DNA from 2 places in the Kinneretia sp. DJ1R-11 genome. Region 1 is predicted to be linked to the other one. Evidence: predicted binding sites of a transcription regulator. Region 1 holds the regulator's gene; the other holds the start of a gene.
What was found. The regulator FNR, encoded in region 1, switches genes on or off when oxygen is low (the NO sensors DNR and NnrR bind a similar motif). The targets are predictions, from matches to a motif close to TTGATNNNNATCAA.
Positions count from the first base shown of each region.

Region 2: the regulator FNR is predicted to act here: its motif matches at 5,027-5,040, upstream of LNV23_RS09560 (phenylacetic acid degradation protein PaaY).

Region 1 is NZ_JAJIRR010000004.1:21,101-28,478, forward strand. It holds gene hemN (oxygen-independent coproporphyrinogen III oxidase) at 1-699, opposite strand, end outside; gene fnr (fumarate/nitrate reduction transcriptional regulator Fnr) at 882-1,616, shown strand; gene LNV23_RS08910 (hypothetical protein) at 1,704-2,006, opposite strand; gene LNV23_RS08915 (hypothetical protein) at 2,008-2,262, opposite strand; gene ccoG (cytochrome c oxidase accessory protein CcoG) at 2,300-3,814, opposite strand; gene ccoP (cytochrome-c oxidase, cbb3-type subunit III) at 3,817-4,728, opposite strand; gene LNV23_RS08930 (cbb3-type cytochrome oxidase subunit 3) at 4,725-4,880, opposite strand; gene ccoO (cytochrome-c oxidase, cbb3-type subunit II) at 4,902-5,525, opposite strand; gene ccoN (cytochrome-c oxidase, cbb3-type subunit I) at 5,560-7,005, opposite strand; gene ccoS (cbb3-type cytochrome oxidase assembly protein CcoS) at 7,027-7,227, opposite strand; gene LNV23_RS08950 (heavy metal translocating P-type ATPase) at 7,230-7,378, opposite strand, start outside.
Region 2 is NZ_JAJIRR010000004.1:161,168-168,545, reverse strand. It holds gene LNV23_RS09570 (two-component system response regulator) at 1-2,132, opposite strand, end outside; gene LNV23_RS09565 (PAS domain S-box protein) at 2,129-3,961, opposite strand; gene LNV23_RS09560 (phenylacetic acid degradation protein PaaY) at 4,177-4,788, opposite strand; gene LNV23_RS09555 (enoyl-CoA hydratase-related protein) at 5,139-5,942, shown strand; gene paaI (hydroxyphenylacetyl-CoA thioesterase PaaI) at 5,978-6,451, shown strand; gene paaK (phenylacetate--CoA ligase PaaK) at 6,448-7,378, shown strand, end outside.

The DNA of each region.
Region 1 (7,378 bases):
CAGATCCACATTGGTGGATTCGAAACCCAGCGTGCGCGCAGCCGTCATCAGCGTGGCCACACTTTCATAGCTCTGCTGGCGGTGTACCGCCTTCTGAACCTCGGGGTCGAAATCCTGCACGCCAAAGCTCAGGCGGTTGAAGCCGAGCTGACGCAAATGGGCCAGACGCTCATTCGTCACGGTGCGCGGGTCGACCTCGATGGACACCTCGGCACCGGGCGCCAGGCGGAATCGCTCCAGCAAGGCCACAATCAGCTGACTCAGCTCGGCATCGCTGAGAAAGGTCGGTGAACCGCCCCCCAGATGCAGCTGCGAGACCGCGGCGCCACGACCGAGATGCTCCAGAGTCAGATCCATTTCCGTGACCAGGGCCCGCAGGTACTCGGTGGCACGGTCATGGTGCTTGGTAATCACCTTGTTGCAAGCGCAGTAGTAACAGACAGACTCGCAAAACGGAATGTGGATGTACAGCGACAGCGGCGTGTTGCCGCCGACCTGCGACCCGCCCGATCGCTGCGCCAGGGCCTGCTGGTATTGCTCCAGCGTGAAGGCCTCGACAAAGCGATCGGCCGTCGGATACGAGGTGTAGCGCGGGCCGGACACATCGAAGCGACGCAGCAACTCTTCACTGATGCAGGCTGCGCCAGGATTGATCGTCTCGGAGGCCGGGCGCGCGCGGCCTTGAATGTTCTGTACCATGTCCAGCACTTTGCCAAGGCTTTGGCTGCGCGACTTGACAAGGATCAAGCTCGACGCGCTTTAACGGCACAACAATGCACCAAGTTTTGAGGTGCATCATGCTCATGTCCGTCAAGAATCTGGAAGTCTCACAAGCGCAAGCCGGCTCAACCGAGCGGGCTGAACCCCTGAAAAAGCACACGATGAACGCCACCGTCCCGATCAAGTTCGAGCCCCTGAAAGTCGCCTGCTCCAGCTGCAATTTGCGCGAGCTGTGCCTGCCGGTCGGCCTGTCCTCGGGCGACCTGGATCAGCTCGACCAATTGGTCGCCACACGCCGCACTGTGGCGCGCGGCGACACCTTGTTCCGAAGCGGCGATGAATTCCAGTCGCTCTACGCCGTGCGCACCGGCTTCTTCAAGACCTGCGTGTCCTCGGAAGACGGACGCGATCAGGTCACCGGCTTCCAGATGGCCGGCGAGTTGCTGGGCCTGGACGGCATCAGCACCGACCGCCACAGCTGCGACGCTGTCGCACTCGAAGACTCTCAAGTCTGTGTGATCCCCTTCGAGCAACTTGAAGAGCTGTCGCGTGAGTTCACCGACCTTCAGCGCCAATTCCACAAAATCATGAGCCGCGAGATCGTGCGCGACCACGGCGTGATGCTGCTGCTGGGCAGCATGCGCGCGGAAGAGCGCCTGGCGGCCTTCTTGCTCAACCTGACACAGCGCCTGCAAGCCCGCGGCTTCTCAGCCGCGGCCTTGGTGCTGCGCATGACGCGCGAGGAAATTGGCAGTTATCTCGGCCTGAAGCTGGAGACGGTCAGCCGCACCTTCTCCAAGTTCCAAGAGGAAGGCCTGCTCGAAGTGAAACAGCGCCATTTGCGCATCCTCGATCAAGCCGGGCTACAGAAGCTGGTCAACAACAGCAACTGCTGAAACTGACACACCCAAGCAAAAGGCCTTCGGATTTCCGAAGGCCTTTTTTCATCGTGCGCCCCACGGCGCCTGGAACTGACGGGGCGTTCAACGCGGCCAGCCGCGAGGATGTGCGTCGTCCGGCAGATCAGGCAGGGTCGCCAGCATGACGCTGACGCTGGCCGAGAGGCTGATCACCAGCCAGAAGATCATGAAGCTGACGGTGTAGACCGCCTGGCGCGACCAGTCCAGGCGTTCCGCACCGAACCAACTCAGGTCGCTGGGATCAATGACGGCAAACACCAAAGCCTCCAACACGCCGGCCATGAAGAAGGCCGGCCAGGCCACGGCCATGGCCCAACGGCTGCTGAGCTTGGGGACGACCGAGGCGGAGCGTTCAGCGCCGTCCATTTCACTGTCCGCCGGTGGCGGCGTGATTGCGTGCTTCCCGGGCTGGCAGCAAAGCCTTGGCGCCACTGGCCTTGTTGGCCACCAACTTCTCCTCCAGCACCGGGTCGGGGTGGCTGATGGCCAGGCTCAAGGTCACGAAACTGGCGACGATGACAAGCGCAGGCCCGCCAACGACCAACCACATCATGGGGGTACGCCACCAGCCGGCCGGCTTGTCCAGCGGGGCTTGGGCATCGAGATTCAGGTTCTGGCTCATGGGTATGTCTCCTGACTGTGCTTGTGCGAGCCGGCGCTCAGCGTGGCACGATAAAGGTTGATTTTTCGTGCACCACGGTGGCTCCGGCTTGGCCGCCATCCTGGCTGCGCAACTGGAACTCGATGCCATGCGAGCCCTTGTGGTCTTGGGCGGCACGTGCCGCCGTCTCGGGCGGCACTCGCACCGACAGCGTCAGCCAGCGCGCCTCGGCCGGCGCCACGCTCAGCTCGACCGCCTTCTCCAACTTGATGCCCTCCAGACCACTGACCGTGACACGGTAGCGATGGGTCTGCTCGGTCGCGTTCATGACCTGCAGACGGTAGAGGTTCTCGACATAACCGTCTTCCACCACGCGTGCCAGCACACCGCGGTCGCGCACCACATCGAGCTTGACGGGGCTGCGCAGGAACAGCAGGCTGGCCAGCAGGGCTGTACACAAGACAAACAGCACCACGGTGTAGATCACCACCCGTGGGCGGAACATGCGGCGCAGCTTCTGAGCCGGGCTCAAATGCTGCTGCAGGCCGTTTTGGGTGTCGTAGCGGATCAGGCCACGCGGGTAGTTCATCTTGTCCATCACGCCGTCGCAGACGTCGATGCAGGCGGCGCAGCCGATGCATTCGTACTGCAGGCCTTGGCGAATGTCGATGCCAGTGGGGCAAACCTGCACACACAAGGTGCAGTCGATGCAGGAACCCAGTCCGGCCGCCTTGACCTCGTCCACGCTGGATTTCTTGCTGCGCGAACCGCGCGGCTCGCCGCGCTCGGCGTCGTAGCTGATGATCAGCGTGTCCTTGTCGAACATGGCGCTCTGGAAGCGCGCATACGGGCACATGTACTTGCAGACCTGTTCGCGCATGAAGCCAGCGAAGCCGTAGGTCGCGAAAGCGTAGAACAGGACCCAGAACCATTCCCAGGGACCGAAGCTCAAGGTGAAGGCTTCGGCCCACAGCGCATGAATGGGGGTGAAATAGCCGACAAAGGTGAAGCCGGTCCACAAGGCAACGGTGATCCACACCGCCTGCTTGCCGCCCTTGCGCCAGAGCTTGTTGACGCCCCAGGGCGAAGCATCAAGCTTCATGCGCGCCTGGCGGTCGCCTTCAAACTGACGTTCGATCCAGAGAAAGATCTCGGTGTAGACCGTCTGCGGGCAGGCATAGCCGCACCACAGCCGCCCGGCCACGGCCGTAAACAGGAACAAGGCATAAGCCGAGATCAAGAGCAGGCCGGTCAGATAGATGAAATCCTGCGGGTACAGGACCAGGCCAAAAATGTAAAAACGCCGGCTGGCGAGCTCGAAGAGCACCGCCTGCCGGTCGTTCCAGAGCAGCCAGGGCAGACCATAGAACAAGATCTGCGTGAACCAGACCAAGCCCCAACGCCAGCTGGCGAAGAGGCCAGACACGGCACGTGGGTAGATCTTCTTCTGCGCCGCATAGAGCGAGACGATTTCCACCACCGCATCCTCACCCGCAGCCTGCGCAGCAGATGCGGAGGGAGAGATAGCCGGTCCGACACGCGGCGCCGGCGGGACTGCCCGGGCTTCAGTCATGGTCAGGGTGCGACTGCCGTCTTGCTGGACAGACTCCAGACGTACGCACCCAGGACCTGGATCTGCTCCGGGCTCAGACGCGTGGATTGGGCCGGCATCATATTGTTCTTGCCATTGTTGATGATGGCCATCACCGCATCCTCACCCCAGCCGTGCAACCAGATTTTGTCGGTCAGATTGGGTGCACCCAGAGCCTGGTTGCCCTTGCCATCGGCACCGTGGCAGGCAGCACAGGCCATGAACTTCTCCTTGCCCTTCTGCGCGGCGATCGAGTTATGAGCGCTGCCTGACAGGCTCAGCACATAGTTGGCCAGATTGCGCACATCTTCGGCAGTACCAACGGCGGCAGCCATGGGCGGCATGACGCCGTTGCGGCCATTGGTGATGGTTTGCACGATAGTCTCATGCGAGCCGCCATAGAGCCAGTCGCTGTCGGTCAGGTTGGGGAAACCCTTGCTGCCCTTGGCGTCCGAGCCGTGGCAACCGGCGCAGTTGTTGGCGAACAGACGCTCACCGATGGCCATGGCATCACGATCTTGGGCCAACTGTTCGACCGGCTTGCCGGTGAACTTGGCATAGAGCGCGCTCATGGCCTTGTGTGCGTCGTCCTGCTCCTTCTGGTACTGACCGGCACTGGACCAGCCCAGCGAACCCTTGCTGCTGCCCAAGCCCGGATAGGCGGCGAGGTAGATACCGGCGAACACGACGGTCAGCACGAACAGGATGGCCCACCAACGCGGCAGCGGGTTGTTCATCTCACGCAAGTCTTCGTCCCAGACATGGCCGGTGCTGTTGTCGCTGGCCATGACGCGGTGACGGGCAGCGATCAGCAGCAGAACGATGCAGAACACCAGACCAGCGATCGTCGTGCCGGCCACGAACATGGACCAACCATCAGAGAAAAAATCACTCATTGAGGCCTCCCATCGGCTTCGTCTTGCAAGGCCATGCTGGCCAAATCATCAAAGTGCGCCTTGTTGCGGCTGGAATAAGCCCAAGCCACGATCACCAGGAACACCAGCAGTGACAGCAGGGTCACCGCCGTTCTCAAGCTATTGATATCCATTGCGGATCTCCTTCTTGCCTATTACTTCAGCGAAGTGCCGAGCACTTGCAGATAAGCAATCACAGCTTCCATCTCGGTCTTGCCCTTGACCTCGTCGGCCGCAGCGCTGATTTCAGCGTCGGTGTAGGGCACGCCCACGGTGCGCAGCGCCTTCATCTTGGGCGCCAGCTCAGCTGGGTTCAGTTGAGCCGCAACCAGCCAGGGATAGGCCGGCATGTTCGACTCGGGCACCAGATCGCGCGGGTTGTTCAGGTGAATGCGGTGCCATTCATCGCTGTACTTGCCGCCGACGCGGTGCAGGTCGGGACCAGTGCGCTTGCTGCCCCACTGGAAGGGGTGGTCGTAGACGAATTCACCGGCGGTCGAGTAGTGGCCGTAGCGCAGGGTTTCCGAACGGAAGGGACGGATCATCTGCGAGTGGCAGTTGTAGCAACCCTCGCGGATGTAGACGTCACGTCCGGCCAGCTGCAGCGGCGTGTAGGGCTTCAGCCCCGGCGTGGCTTCGGTGGTCGAGCGCTGGAAGAACAGCGGCACGATTTCCACCGCGCCACCGGCGATCACCGTCAGCAGCACCAGCACGATCATCAAGAAATTGCTGGTCTCGATGCGTTGGTGGCCACTGGACTTGTGTTCTGTGGATGCCATTTTGTATTTCTCCTAGGTTCTAGCGTTCAGCGCTTCAGGCGGCCACCAAGGTGGGGATCGGTGCCTTGACGGCACGGCCCACTTGCACCGTCTTCACCACGTTCCAGGCCATCACCAACATGCCGCCCAGGTAGAGCACGCCACCGAGCAAACGGATCACATAGAAGGGATAGGTGGCCTTGACGCTTTCGACAAAGGTGTAGACCAGGCTGCCGTCCGGGTTGACTGCACGCCACATCAGGCCTTGCATCACACCGGCAATCCACATCGCGGCGATGTAGAGCACGATGCCCAAGGTGGCGATCCAGAAGTGCAGCTCGATGGCCTTCTTCGAATACATCTCGGTGCGGCCGAACATGCGCGGGATCAGGTGGTAGAGCGAACCCATGGAGATCAGGCCCACCCAGCCCAAGGCGCCGGAGTGCACATGGCCAATGGTCCAGTCGGTGTAGTGGCTCAGGGCGTTCACTGTCTTGATGGACATCATCGGGCCTTCGAAGGTCGACATGCCGTAGAAGGACAGGGACACGATCAGGAACTTCAGGATCGGGTCGTCACGCAGCTTGTGCCAGGCACCGCTCAGGGTCATGATGCCGTTGATCATGCCGCCCCAGCTGGGAGCCAGCAGCACCAGGGAGAACACCATGCCCACCGATTGCGCCCAGTCCGGCAGCGCGGTGTAGTGCAGATGGTGCGGGCCCGCCCACATATAGGTGAAGATCAGCGCCCAGAAGTGGACGATGGACAGGCGGTAGCTGTAGACCGGGCGGCCGGCTTGCTTGGGGATGTAGTAGTACATCATGCCCAGGAAGCCTGCGGTCAGGAAGAAGCCCACGGCATTGTGGCCGTACCACCATTGCACCATAGCGTCCTGCACGCCGGCATAGGCCGAGTAGCTCTTGAACAGGCTCACAGGAATCGCGGCGCTGTTGACCAGATGCAGCAGGGCGACGGCGATGATGAAGGCGCCGAAGAACCAGTTGGCCACATAGATGTGCTTGACCTTGCGGGTACCGACGGTGCCGAAGAACACCACCGCATACGAAACCCAGACCAGGGTGATCAAGATGTCGATCGGCCACTCGAGTTCGGCATACTCTTTGCCGCTGGTGATACCCAGGGGCAAGGTGATCGCGGCCGAGAGGATGACCAGCTGCCAGCCCCAAAAGGTGAACCAGGCCAGGCCGGGCGCGAACAAACGCGTCTGGCCGGTGCGCTGCACCACGTGGTAAGCGGTGGCGAACAGCGTGCAACCGCCGAACGCAAAGATCACCGCATTGGTGTGCAGCGGTCGCAGGCGACCATAGCTCAGCCATGGAATGCCCAGATTGAGTTCGGGCCAAGTCAGTTGGGCAGCAATGATCACGCCCACCAACATGCCCACAACACCCCACAGGACGGCGGCGAGTGCGAAGGCACGCACCACACCATCCTCATATACGCCTCCGGAAGCAATGTCCGGCGCAGCAGTCTTTGCCATTGTTTTGGCTCCTTGCAGCTTTTAGTTTGACGAGGGCGATTCTTTGCCAGCGCCCGACGACGGAGATTGACCTTCATCAACCCCCGCAACTTCTTCAAGAATACGAACGCCTTCGCGCTCCAGATCATCGAGCTGGCCGTTGTTAATTGCCCACCCGAACACACCGACGATCACCAGCACCAGCAGCACCGACACCGGAATCAAGAGATAGAGAACTTCCATGCTCAGCGTCCGCTCAGATTGCGCGCCAGACGCTGCGCGTTCAAGACCACCCAGACCGAGCTGCCGGCCATGCCAAGGCCCGCGGCCCAGGGCGGCAAATAGCCGGTCAAGGCCAGAGGAATGCAGGCCGCGTTGTAGGCAGCGGCCCAAG
Region 2 (7,378 bases), 140 kb from region 1:
CGGCCGCTGTCGATCGACTGCAGGGTCGATTCGGTGATCTCCAGCTCCAGGCAGGCCGGCGGCAGGCCGTGGCGGGCCAGGGCTTGCGCGACCACATCGACAAAGCCGGGGCGCTGCAGCTGGCGTGCCGAAATATTGACGGCCAGCCGGTCCAGCGGGCGGCCGCTCGCCAGCCAGCGCACGCCCAGACGGCAGGCCTGGTCCAGAGCCCAGCGGCCGAAGTCCTCGATCAGTCCGATCTCCTCAGCCACTGGAATGAAACGGTCGGGGCTGATCGGCCCCAATTCCGGGTGGTTCCAGCGCATCAAGGCTTCGGCACCGATGACGCGGTGGCGGGTCATGTCGATGATGGGTTGCCAATGAAGCACCAGCTCGTGGCCCAGGCGCGCGCGGCGCAGGCCTTGTTCGATCTGCATGCGGGCGATCGCCTTGTCCGAGAGCGTGGCGCTGAAGACCTCGTAGCGATTGCGACCGCCCGCCTTGGCTTCGTACATGGCCGTGTCGGCTGCCTGGATCAGCGCGTCTGACGTGTTGGCATGGTCAGGAAATTGGGCGATGCCGATGCTGGCCGACACGGAGACGGGCTCGCGGCCTTCCAGCTCAACCGGCAAACGGATTTCGGCCAGCAGCTTCTCGGCCAGAGTGGTGGCGTCCTCGGTGCGAGTGATATCGCTGAGCAGGATGATGAATTCATCACCGCCCAGGCGCACCGAGACATCGGAACGGCGCAGGCAGAGCTCAAGGCGGCGCGCGATTTTGATCAGGAGCTCGTCACCGACGCTGTGACCCAAAGTGTCATTGATGGTCTTGAAGCCATCGAGGTCGAGAAAGAGCAGTGCAAAGCGGGCGCCATCGCGGCCTTCACCAGGGGCGTCCAGGCGCGCATCGCCGGCGATGAAGTGGCGCAGGCAAATCTCCAGATGATGGCGATTGCCCAGTCCCGTCAAGGCATCATGGTAGGCCAGGTGCTGGATCTGGGTCTCGGCGCGGCGCAGGGCCGAGATGTCGGTGAAGGTCAGCACCTGGTGGCTGAGCTGGCCTTGCGTGTCCAGCACGGGCGCAAGATGCTGCCAGGCCGGAAAGACGCGACCATCGCGATGCCGGCAGATGGTTTCGCCATGCCAGATGGCGGCGCTGCTGCTGATTGGCGCTGCGGGATTGCCCAGGGCGTGAAAGCCGGCGGCATCGCCGACTCTTTGCGCGTGCAGAAAGCCGCGCACATCGCGCCCGACGATCTCATGCAAGAGCCAGCCCGTCATCTGGCTGAACGACGGATTGACGGCCCGCACGCGCAACTGTTCGTCGAGGATGAGAATGGCATCCGCGGCGGATTCGAACACGACCGCAGCTCGGCGCAACTGCGCCTCGCTTTCCCGCTGCAAGCTGATGTCTCGGAACACGCCGATGATCTTGCCCTCCTCGGGAAAATGGCAGGCCTTGATTTCCAGCCAGACGGGGGGCTCTTCCTCTGGGCGCCAGCGGGTCACGCAGTGGACGGATCCGCCGGGGGCCAGCAAGCATGACATCTGCTGGCGCGCCCGCTCATCGATACAGGCCAGAAATTCCTGGCGCGAAATCGCAAAGCCACGCGGCTCGCTGGCGAACAGGGGTTTGATATGGCCGTGCAGCTCGATGTCGTCTGAATCCGGCCGGAACTCCACCACGCCGAGCTGCGCGGCATCGAGCGCCAGGCGGTAGCGCTGCTCGGCCCGTTCGGCCTGCTGCTCGGCCGAGCGCCGTGCCAGGGCCATGCGTATGGTGGCGTTCAGTTCGCGCAGCTCGAAGGGTTTGAGCAAGTAGCCGTAGGGTGCGGTCAGGCCGGCGCGTTCCAGGGTGGCCGGTTCGGCGTAGGCGGTCAGATAGATGACGGGAATCTTCAGCTGGCTGATGACGGTGTGGGCAGCGCGCGTGCCGTCACCGCCATGGCCAAGGTTGATGTCCATCAGCACCAGATCCGGGCGGTCGCCGCGGGCCAATTCGACGGCACGGCTTTCAGACGCGGCCATGCCACTGACCTCATAGCCCAGGGATTCAAGGTCCTGCTTGAGGTCCAAGGCGACGATGCGCTCGTCCTCGACGATCTGAATACGCGCAAGCCGTGGAGCCACAGGCTCCGCCAGGGAGTCCGTCATGTCGTGGTTTCCTTTGCATCCCTTGGATTCATGAAATTGACTCTCACATGGGTCCCTGGTCCTGCCATCAGACGAAGCGTGCCGTCGAGTTGCTCGGTCAGCATGGGAACCAGTTGAAAACCCAATGTCTTGCTGTTTTCCCAGTCAGGATCGGTGGGGAGGCCGATGCCGTCATCGCTGACCTCAATCTGCAGGCTGTGGTCTTCGGCTCGCTCTGCGCTGATCACGATGCGCCCGCTGCTCCGACTGGGGAACGCATGCTTGAAGGCATTGGTGACCAGCTCGTTGACGATCAGCCCGCAGGGGATGGCTGCCTGCAAGTCAATTGCCATGCCTTCATCGGCCGCCTGAACCTTCAGTTCCAGGGCTTGCGCGGGGTTGGCGTAGCTGTCGTGCAGCAAGGTGGCCAGTCGCTTGAGGTAGGGGCCCAGTTCAAGTGCAGAGAAGTCATTGCGTTCGTAGAGCAGTTGGTGGGTCAGTGCCATGGCGCGGATCCGGCTCTTGCTGTCACGTAGCACGGCCCTGACTGAGTCATCGACGTGGCGCGACTGCAGGCGCAAGAGACTGGAGACAATTTGCAGATTGTTTTTGACCCGGTGGTGCACTTCGCTGAGCAAGGCTGTCTTCTCCTGCAGGGCACGCTCAATTTGGGCCTGGGCAGCCAGGCGTTCGTCGATGTCGATGACGGTGGCCAACACCTCGGGAGGATCGCTGCCTGGAATCGGGTTCAGCCCCACCTCGACATTGAAGCTGCTGCCGTCATGCCGCAAGGCCTGCAGCCGCCTGCGTTTGGCCATGGGCCGGGTCTGGAGATGGGCAAAGAAGTGGCTGATCAGTGCTGGGTGACCGGGGCGTAAAGCCAAAGGCACCAGCTCGTTGATGTCGCTGTTTTCCAGCTTCCCGGGCGGACAGGCAAACAGCCGGTCCATGGCGGTGTTGGCGAGCAGGATGCGGCCTTCGCCATTGACCAGGGCCATGCCATCAGGGGCGGCGTTGAAAGCACTGCGGAAGCGGGCCTCGCTGGCCCGCAGAGCCCGCTCGCCGTGCACGCGGTCGGAAATGTCGATGCCCGAGGCGATCACATGGGTGACTTGCTCTCCATCGTCGCGCAGCGGAGCCAGCATGAAGTCGATGGTCATGCGGCTGTCGTTGCGCATGCGCACGATGACGTCACTTCGTATCACCTTGCCTTCGGCGGCCTCGATCATGGCGCCACGCAACCAAGCTTGCAGATCCAGGTCGTGCGACCACCAATAGGTATCCCAGAACGCCTTGCCGCGGACCTCGTCGATGCCGATGCCCGCGGCTTCCAGCGGCGCCCGGTTGGCTTCCAGGAGGATGCCCTCGGTGCTGAGTACGCCGACGAATGCGAACAAACCGTTGAGTACCCGGCGCAGGCGCTCCTCGCTTTCTCGCAGGATGGCCTCGGCCTTGCGATGGCTGGTGATGTTGACGGCTTGTACCAATATGCCCACCACCACTTGCTCAGCATCGCGTATGGGCAGGTAGCTGGCTTCCCATTCGGACGGCGTGTCGGGATGGCTGGGCACCAGGACCTGAACCCGGAACTTCTCCAGCGCATGGCCATGGTCCAGCACCGCGCGCAGCAGAGGTTCAAGCTTGTCAAAGGCCTGCGGTAGCACTTCGGCGACGCTGCGCCCCAAGAGCTTCTCGACTGGCACCCCATTGAACTCGGCCAAGGCCCGGTTCACCCGGGTGTAGCGAAGTTGCTGGTCCAGCACGGCCAAGCCAACAGGCAGATCGCTGGCGAACAGACTGTCGAGTACCGCGTGTTCAGCCGGCACGGCCTTCATGTTTGGCGTGGCCATGGACCGACGGCGGTTTCGGCGCGCATGGAGTGAGCGGCGTGGCGCCCACGAGACGATCGCGTCGGGTACTGCATGCTGGTTCTCTCCCTGAGAAACATCGTGGACTCAACGACATCGGTGCAGACCCCATCTATCTTGATGTTTGTCAATTTCGAGTCTACCCGGCAACAGCCGTCCAGGTTGTTTGTTTCTTGGGTCGGCGACCAGCGGCAGGTTCAGGGCTGTTGATCGGTCTTGCCCTCTTTCTTGGGGCGGTGCTCGCGGACCTGCAGGCGCGGCCGCTCAGCCTCTTCCTGGGGCAGCGGCGCCACTTCTTGCAAGCTGGCATGGCAGCGCAGGGTCAAGTCTTGATAGGTCTCGGTGCCGACGCGCTTCCAGCTGATTTCGTCTTCGCTGAGTTCGCGCATGACCTTGGCCGGCAGGCCGGCGATCAGCGAGCGCTCGGGCAGCTTGAGCCCGGCGCGGACAAAGGCGCAGGCGGCAACGATGCTGTAGGCGCCGACCTCGGCCGAGTCCATGACCACCGCATTCATGCCGACCAGGGCGTCATGGCGCACGATGCAGCCATGGAGCACGGCGCCGTGGCCGATATGGCCATTGCGTTCGACCACGGTCAGGGAATCCGGGAAGCCATGCACCACGCAGTTGTCCTGGACATTGGCGCCTTCGTGGATTTCGATGCGGCCGAAATCGCCACGCAAGCTGGCCAAGGGGCCGATGTAGCAGCCCGGGCCGATGTGGACATCACCGATCAGCACGGCCGTGGGGTGGACATGGGCGCTGGGGTGGACGACCGGGATGACGCCGTCGATGGAGTAGGTGGGCATGGGCGGGGATGGGATGGTGAACGGGTGAATGGGTGAATGGGTGAATGGGTGAATGGGTGAATGGGTGAGTGGGTGAATGGGTGAATGGGTGAGTGGGTGAGTGGGTGGGTGAGTGGGTGAGTGGGTGAGTGGGTGAGTGGGTGAGTGGGTGAGGCGCGGTGACGAGTGTGGCTGATTCACCTGTTCACCCATTCACTGGTTCACTGCATTCCAAGGGTTTACGCTGAGTAGCGCCGTCTTGCGCCAAATCAAGACCAACCTTACGATCTACCGACCGGTCGGTCAAGAGTGTTTGAGCTGATCGATTCGCTGCCTTCCTTCGTCGAACGAACCGCCCCGAGGCCTGCCGCATGCAAGAACCGCAACTCCTGAGCCAGCAGAACGGTGCCGTCCGCACCCTGACTCTGAACCGCCCCGCGGCGCTCAATGCCTTCACGTCTGGCCTGCTGGCCGAGCTGCGCGAAGCGCTGGATGCGGCTGCGGGCGATGCCAGCGTGCGTTGCGTGGTGATCACCGGCGCCGGCCGTGCCTTCTGTGCCGGCCAGGATCTCAGCGACCCCATGGTCAACCCCGATCTCAAACCCGGCGAATCGCCCAAGGACATCGGCGCCTTGCTCGACGGCTTTTACATCCCCCTGGCCCAGCGCGTGCGCAGCATGCCGGTGCCCGTGATCGCCGCCGTCAATGGCGTGGCGGCCGGCGCCGGTGCCAATCTGGCCTTGGGCTGCGACCTGGTGTTGGCCGGCAACTCTGCCAGTTTCATCCAGGCCTTTGCCAAGATCGGCCTTGTGCCCGATTGCGGCGGCAGCTGGTTGCTGCCGCGCCTGGTGGGGCGCGCCAAAGCCTTGCAGCTCGCCTTGTTGGGCGAGAAGCTGCCGGCCGCCGAGGCGCAGGCCATCGGCCTGATCTGCAAGGCCGTGCCCGATGAAGAACTGGCCGCCAGCGCCCAGGCCTTGGCGCAAAAGATCAGCCAGATGCCGGTGCGCGCCATGGCCCAGACCCGCATGGCGTTTGACGAAGCCGGCCTGCTGGACTTTGACGACGCCCTGCGCCTGGAGGCGGTGACGCAAAGCCAGCTGGGCTTCTCGGCCGACTATCTGGAAGGCGCCGCGGCCTTTTTGCAAAAGCGCGCGCCCAAGTTCAGCGACCGCTGAACAATCAAGCGCCAGCATCAAGACGGAGCCCGCCCATGAGCATGGATGCACAAGAGATTGCTGAAGCCGTGAAGCGCAGCATGTGGGCCCAGGACCGCGCCAGCCAGAGCTTGGGCATGGAGGTGCTGGCAATTGCGCCCGGCGGTGCCACCCTGGCCATGACTGTGCGCGAAGACATGCTCAACGGTTTTGAGATCTGCCACGGCGGCCTGATCACCACCCTGGCCGACTCGACCTTTGCCTTCGCCTGCAACTCCTACAACGAGCTGACCGTGGCCTCGGGCTTCAGCATCGACATCGTCGCACCCGCCCGCCTCGGCGACCGCCTGACCGCGGTGGCGCGCGAGGTTTCGCTGGCCGGCCGCACCGGCGTCTACGACATCACGGTCAAAAACCAGGCTGACCAGCTGGTGGCCGTGTTCCGCGGCAAGAGCTACCGCATCAAGGGCAAGCCGGTGGTGCTCTTGCCGCTGGCCCCGAATCTGGATTCGTCGGAGGGCGAGGCATGAGTGAGAGCAAGAGTGGCCCCGCATCGCGTTTGGGTCTGGACGCGATCGAAAATGCCAGCCAGGACGAGCTGCAAGCCCTGCAGCTGACGCGCCTGCGCTGGAGCCTGCAACATGCCTACGACCAGGTGCCGCATTACAAGGCGGCGTTTGACGCGGCCGGCGTGCATCCGTCTGATCTGAAGAGCCTGGCCGACCTGGCCAAGTTTCCCTTCACCACCAAGAAAGACCTGCGCGACAACTACCCCTTTGGCATGTTCGCCGTGCCGCGCCATCAGGTGGCGCGGGTCCATGCCTCCTCGGGCACCACGGGCAAGCCGACCGTGGTGGGCTACACGCAGCAGGACATCGACACTTGGGCCGGTCTGGTGGCGCGCTCCATCTACGCCGCCGGTGGCCGAGCGGGCGATCTGGTCCATGTGGCTTATGGTTATGGGCTCTTCACCGGCGGCCTGGGCGCGCACTACGGCGCCGAAAAGCTGGGCTGCACGGTCATCCCCATGTCCGGCGGCCAGACCGAAAAGCAGGTGCAGCTGATCCAGGATTTCCGGCCCGACATCATCATGGTCACGCCCAGCTATATGCAGGTGATCATCGAGGAGTTCGCACGCCAGGGCCTGGATGCGCGTGAGATGTCGCTGCGCATCGGCATCTTCGGGGCCGAGCCCTGGACCGAAGCCATGCGCCGCGAGATCGAGGGCAAGGCCGGCATCGATGCGGTGGACATCTACGGCCTTTCCGAGGTCATGGGCCCGGGTGTGGCCAGCGAGTGCATCGAGAGCAAGGACGGCCCGGTGATCTGGGAAGACCATTTCTACCCCGAGATCATCGACCCCGAGACCGGTGCCGTGCTGCCCGATGGTGCCGAGGGTGAGCTGGTCTTCACCTCGCTGAGCAAGCAGGCCCTGCCCATCATTCGCTACCGCACCC